2 regions of the Cellulomonas shaoxiangyii genome follow, and region 2 is predicted to be linked to the other one. Evidence: predicted binding sites of a transcription regulator. Region 2 holds the regulator's gene; the other holds the start of a gene.
What was found. The regulator LexA, encoded in region 2, represses DNA repair genes until DNA is damaged. The targets are predictions, from matches to a motif close to TCGAACANNTGTTCGA.

Region 1 (3,335 bases), 1.6 Mb from region 2:
GGCGCGAGCGGCCATGAAGAGGACGGCGAACGCTCCCCAGAGCCACGCGAGCCCGGCGGCGCCCGGCGGCGCCCACGCGTGCACGGCCAGCGCCGCGGGGACGTAGGCGACCAGCGTCGCGACGCCCGCCCACGCGAGGAAGGGCCCGTCCCCGGCGCCGATCAGCACGCCGTCGAGGACGAAGACCCAGCCCGCCATGGGCAACGCGACCGCCGCGACGACGAGCCCGGTGACAGCCGCGCGGCGCACGTCCGGGTCGGCGGTGAACAGGCGCACGTACAGCGGCGCGAGAGCGCCGACGAGGACGCCCATCACGACCCCCGCGGCGACGCCCCACTGCAGCGTGCGGCGCAGGAGTGCGCGGGTGCGCGGCACGTCGCCCGCGCCGAGGGCGTGCCCGACCAGCGCCTGCGCCGCGATCGCGAGGGCGTCCAGGGCGAACGCCGTCAGGCCCCACACGGCGTTGACCACCTGGTGCCCGGCGAGGGCGGAGGCGCCGAGGCCGGTCGCCACCCACACGGTCAGCAGGATCGCGAGGCGCAGGCTCGCCGTGCGCACGAGCAGCGGGACGCCCGCGCGGGCGTTGGCGAGGATGCCGCCGGCGGCCGGGCGCAGGTCCGCCCCGGCTCGGCGCGCGCCCCGCACGACGACGACCACGAGCGCGACGGCCATGCCGAGCTGGGCGACGGCGGTGCCGAGACCCGAGCCGGCGATGCCCATGCCCGCGCCGTACACGAGCACGGCGTTGAGGAGCCCGTTCGCGACGGCACCCGAGGCGGCGACGACCAGCGGGGTGCGGGTGTCCTGGAGCCCGCGCAGCGCACCCGTGGCGGCGAGGACCAGGAGCATGCCGGGCAGGCCGGGCGTCGACCAGCGCAGGTACGCGACCGCCTGCTCGGCGACGCCCCCGCTCGCGCCGAGCACGCCGAGCAGCGTGGGCGCAGCGAGCCACGCGGCGCCGGCGAGCACGACGCCCAGCCCCAGGCCGAGCCACATGCCGTCCACACCGGTCTGCAGGGCACCGCGCGTGTCGCCCGCACCGACCCGGCGGGCGACGGCCGCGGTCGTGGCGTAGGCGAGGAAGACGCAGAGGCCGACGAGGGTGACGAGCACCGTGGACGCGAGGGCGAGGCCCGCGAGGGCGTCGGTGCCCAGGTGCCCGACGATCGCCGAGTCCACGAGGACGAACAGCGGCTCCGCGACGAGGGCGCCGAGGGCGGGGACGGCCAGGGCGACGATCTGACGGTCCACGCCGGCCGGGCGCGCGCCGGGCAGGTGGTCGCCCGACGCGCCGTCGGAGGCGGGGTACGGAGTGGGACGACCGTCCACGTGCCGGTTCACACGTCCGCCAGGTGACATTCGGGTGAACGGATGTCGTTCCACAGCACGTGCACAGCGTATGCGCCGGTGGGAGGGGGTGCGCGGGCCGCCGCGTGACCTTCTCCACAGGTTCGTCCACAACCTGTGCACACAGGCCTGAGGGGGCCGTCCACAGGCTGTCCACCGGTGTGTGCACACGCCCGTTTGGGTCCGGGGACGGCGGCACCTAACCTCGCGAGGACAGGTGGGCACCCGCGTGCCGGCGCAGCGTCGCGGCGGCGGCCCGGCCCCTGTCAGCGGCTCCGTGTAGAACTGGCGTTCGACCGGGTGGGACGAGCGAAGAGTGGGTGACAGGTGACCATCGAGGACCTCGAGTTCGGCGCACCGCCGGCGGAGCGCAGCAGCAGGGGCGGTGGCTTCGACCGCACCCCGCCGCAGGACCTCGACGCCGAGCGCTCCGTGCTCGGCGGCATGATGATCAGCAAGGACGCCATCGCCGACGTCATCGAGCAGATCCGGGGCACCGACTTCTACCGCCCCGCGCACGAGGTCATCTACGACGCGATCATCGACCTCTACGGCCGTGGCGAGCCCGCCGACGCCATCACCGTCTCGGACGAGCTGACCAAGCGCGGCGAGATCGCCCGCATCGGCGGCGCGCCCTACCTGCACACGCTCATCGCCGGGGTCCCGACCGCGGCGAACGCGGGGTTCTACGCGCGGATCGTCCGGGAGCGGTCGATCCTGCGCAAGCTCGTCGAGGCGGGCACGCGCATCGTCCAGCTCGGCTACGCGACCGACGGCGGCGACGTCGACGAGCTCGTCAACAACGCCCAGGCCGAGGTCTACGCCGTCACCGAGCGGCGCGCGTCCGAGGACTACCTGCCGCTGTCGGAGATCATCGGCGGCACGGTCGACGAGATCGAGGCGGCCGGTCACCGCGGCGAGGGCATGATCGGCGTGCCGACCGGCTTCGCGGACTTCGACCGGCTGACGAACGGCCTGCACCCGGGCCAGATGATCGTCATCGCGGCGCGGCCGGCCATCGGCAAGTCGACGGTGGGTATCGACATCGTCCGATCTGCGGCGATCAAGCACAACATGGCCGCTGTTGTCTTCTCCCTCGAGATGAGCCGCAACGAGATCACGATGCGTCTGCTCTCCGCCGAGGCGCGCGTGCACCTGCAGAAGCTGCGCACGGGCGCGATGGGCGAGGAGGACTGGGCGAAGATCGCCGCGACCATGGGCCGTATCTCCGAGGCCCCGCTGTTCATCGACGACTCGCCGAACATGTCGCTCATGGAGATCCGCGCCAAGTGCCGGCGCCTGAAGCAGCGGCACGACCTCAAGCTCGTCGTCATCGACTACCTCCAGCTGATGACGTCCGGCAAGCGCGTCGAGTCCCGCCAGCAGGAGGTCTCCGAGTTCTCGCGTGCGCTCAAGCTGCTGGCCAAGGAGCTCGAGGTCCCGGTCATCGCGATCTCGCAGCTGAACCGTGGCCCGGAGCAGAGAACCGACAAGAAGCCGCAGATGAGCGACCTTCGTGAGTCGGGCTGCCTCACCGAGGACACCCGCGTGCTCCGCGCCGACACGGGTGCCGAGACCAGCCTGGGCGAGATGTTCGCCCTCGGGCACAAGGACGTCCCGATCTGGGCGCTCGACGACCGGCTGCAGTACGTGCGCCGCCACCTCACGCACGTCTTCCCCACGGGTGTGAAGCCGGTGTATCGGTTGCGGCTCGCGTCGGGCAAGGAGGTCACGGCGACCGCCAACCACCCGTTCCTCACCTACGAGGGCTGGACGGCACTGGGCGAGCTGGAGGTCGGGTCCCGGGTCGGCGTGCCGAGGCACGTGCCCGGGCCCGAGCGCAGCCAGGCGTGGGACGACCGCAAGGTCGTGATGCTGGCGCACCTGCTCGGTGACGGGTCGTTCGTGAAGCGTCAGCCCGTGCGGTACGCGTCGGTCGACGAGGCGAACCTCACCGCCGTGTCGGACGCCGCGACCGCCTTCGGCAT
Region 2 (3,335 bases):
TGGCCCTGCGTCTTCTTGCGCTCGAGCGCCTCGCGGAACCGGGCCTTCGCCTCGTCGCTGGCCGCGTTCGGCCGGTCGTCGTTCACCATGGGGGCACCTCCGTCGTCCTCGGGAGACCCCAGGGTGCCGGACGGCGACCGATGGCACCAGTCGATACCCCCGCCGGCGAGCCGGACGACCCCGGCCGAGCGCCCTGCGGCTCGTCCTGCCGGGCGGCTGCTCAGCGGGCGGGCTCGTCCGCCGACGCGCCGGCGGCGGCGTCCGCCGCGCCCTGCTGCTCCCGCTCCGCGCGGAGCACCGTGATGGCCGCCTCGAAGTCGTCGAGCGAGTCGAAGGCCTGGTACACGCTCGCGAAGCGCAGGTACGCGACCTCGTCCAGCTCCCGCAGCGGCCCCAGGATCGCGAGGCCGATCTCGTAGGCGTCGATCTCGGCCGAGCCGGCGGAGCGCAGCGTCTCCTCGACCTTCTGCGCGAGCAGCGCGAGGTCGTCCTCGCTGACGGGACGACCCTGGCACGCCTTCCGGACGCCGTTCGCGATCTTCTCGCGGCTGAACGGCTCCGTCGCGCCCGAGCGCTTGACGACCGACAGGCTGGCCGTCTCGACCGTCGTGAACCGGCGGTGGCAGCTGGGGCACTGGCGACGCCGCCGGATGGAGGACCCGTCGTCGGACGTACGGGAGTCGACGACCCGCGAGTCGGTGTGCCGGCAGAACGGACAGTGCACGAGGGACCTCTCGGGAGCGGCGTGCCGCGGCCGCCGGGGCGCCCGTCGACCGGTAGGACGTGGTGACGGTAGGCCGTGCGGAGAACGGTCGCAAGCACGACCGCCGGTGCGCCCGCCGCGGCCGGTCGGCGTGGGCCCTGCCGGCACGCCCGTCCGCGCGGGTGCCCGCGGCACACGTGCCCGGGTCCGACGGAGGCACGCGTGCCTCCGGGCCCGACGGAGGCACGCGTACCTCCGGGTCCGACCGGACGCTCAGCGGGCGGGGACCACGACCGTCTGCCCGGCCTGCAGCCCGCCCGCCGGCAGCTCGTTCAGCTCCATGAGCTGCAGCACCACGTCGCGCACGTCGTCGCCGGGGCCGGCGACCGCGGCGGCCAGGCCCCAGAGCGTCTCCCCCGGCGCCACCACGACGCGCTCCACCTCGGTCCCGCCCCGCGGGCCGTCCGCCCGGGCCGACAGCGCGGCGCCACCGACGCCCGACGCGACCGCGAGCGTGAGCGCCAGCAGCCAGACGACGAGGCGGCCGCGCGCCGTGAGCCGCAGCGGGGCCTCCGCCGCGGTCGTGCGCGCCACCCGTGCCGACGGGCGCCCGGGGGCCGCTCGCCCCGCCCCGCCCGTCGGTCCGGCCGTCGTCCCGGCCGCGATCCGGCCCGGTGCGATCGTCATCGCGCTCATGTCCTGTCCTCCGTCGTCTCGAACACCTGTTCGTCGAACGCCTGTACGAGTTCTAGCAGACGCCTCCGACATCCGTCGAGACACGCTCGAACAGATGTTTGATCCGGCACCCGTGCACCCCTAGGCTGGGGCGCGTCACGAAGTGCACCACCGACCACCGACACGGCCCCCTGACCAGCACGGACGCGGCGGGCGGCGCGGCGGCAGGGCCGCGGGACGCACGGCAGGGACGGCCGGAGCACGGACCGGGCAAGGACCAGCAAGGACCGAGCAGGGACCAGCGCAGGGATCAGGAGGCGCCGTGGGCGTGCAGGGCGGGACCAGGACGGCCGCGACGGCCGCGCAGGACGTCACGAGCGCCGCGGCGACGGTCGTCGAGCTCGGCGCCGACGGGGCCTCCGACGGGCTCACGGCGCGCCAGCGCCTCGTCCTCGACACGATCCGCGCGTCGGTGGAGGCCCGCGGGTACCCCCCGAGCATGCGCGAGATCGGCGACGCGGTCGGCCTCACGAGCCCCTCGAGCGTCAAGCACCAGCTCACCGCGCTCGAGCGCAAGGGCTTCCTGCGTCGCGACCCGCACCGGCCGCGCGCGATCGAGGTCGTGCAGCCGGACGACGCGCGGACCGTCGGCACGCTGCCCCCCGCCCGCGGCGTCGACCTGGGCACGGACGCGCCCGAGCGCGACGGCGCACCGGCCCCGTCCTACGTGCCGGTGGTCGGGCGGATCGCCGCCGGCGGGCCGATCCTCGCGGAGCAGGTCGTCGAGGACGTGTTCCCGCTCCCCCGGCAGCTGGTCGGCGAGGGAGACCTCTTCCTCCTGCGGGTCGCGGGCGACTCGATGGTCGACGCGGCGATCTGCGACGGCGACTGGGTCGTGGTGCGCCGCCAGCCGGTCGCGGAGAACGGCCAGATCGTCGCGGCCATGATCGACGGCGAGGCGACCGTGAAGACGTTGAAGCGCACCGACGGGCACGTGTGGCTCCTGCCGCACAACCCCGCCTACTCCCCCATCCTGGGCGACGAGGCCACCGTCCTCGGCCGCGTGGTCAGCGTGCTGCGCAGCCTCTGACGGACGTCGGGCCGCACGACGCGGGCCGGACGGCGACCTCCTCGCCGTCCGGCCCGCGTCGTGCGCAGTGCCTCGTCCCCGTCAGAACCCGAAGCGCCGCGCGACGGTGCGGACGGCCTCGGCGGAGCGCCGCAGCCCCAGCAGCTCGTCGGACGACATCGGCACCTCGAGGCGCTCGGCGACGCCCGAGGCACCCACGACCGTCGGCACGCTCAGGCAGACGTCGGAGATCCCGAGGTAGCCGTCGAGCAGCGACGACACGGGCAGGATGCGCTGCTCGTCCTTCAGGACGGCCTCGATGATGCGCGAGCCCGCCAGCGCGATCGCGTAGTTGGTCGCGCCCTTGCCCTCGATGATCCGGTACGCCGACTCGACGACCTCGTGCGCGATGGCCTCGCGCACCTCGCTCGTGAGCGGCCCGTGGCCCCCGACGCCCGGCCACTCGAGCAGCGGCACCGCGCCGATCGACGCCGAGCTCCACAGCGGCAGCTCGCTGTCGCCGTGCTCACCGGCCACGTACGCGTGCACGTTCTGCACCGCCACGCCGGTGTGCCGCGCGATGAGGTAGCGCAGGCGCGAGGAGTCGAGCACGGTGCCCGAGCCGAAGAGCTGGGCCGGCGGCAGCCCCGAGATCTGCAGCGAGGCGTACGTGACGACGTCGACGGGGTTCGTCACCATGACGTAGACCGCGTTCGGGGCCACCTCGACGATCCCCGGCAGCACCTTGCGCACGAGCGAGATGGTCGCCTCGGCGAGGTCGAGGCGCGACTGACCGGGCCGCTGCTTGGCGCCGGCCGTGAAGACCACGACGTCGCAGTCGGCGAGCACCGACACGTCGTCCGACCCCACCACCTCGGCCATCGACAT

Region 1: the regulator LexA is predicted to act here: its motif matches at 1,628-1,643, upstream of E5225_RS17185 (replicative DNA helicase).

Annotation. Positions count from the first base shown of each region.
Region 1 covers NZ_CP039291.1:3,869,485-3,872,819, reverse strand. Annotated here, with positions in the region: gene E5225_RS17190 (MATE family efflux transporter) at 1-1,275, opposite strand, end outside; gene E5225_RS17185 (replicative DNA helicase) at 1,675-3,335, shown strand, end outside.
Region 2 covers NZ_CP039291.1:2,297,352-2,300,686, forward strand. Annotated here, with positions in the region: gene E5225_RS10415 (DUF5302 domain-containing protein) at 1-89, opposite strand, end outside; gene nrdR (transcriptional regulator NrdR) at 221-724, opposite strand; gene E5225_RS10425 (LysM peptidoglycan-binding domain-containing protein) at 977-1,399, opposite strand; gene lexA (transcriptional repressor LexA) at 1,701-2,468, shown strand; gene E5225_RS10435 (L-lactate dehydrogenase) at 2,550-3,335, opposite strand, start outside.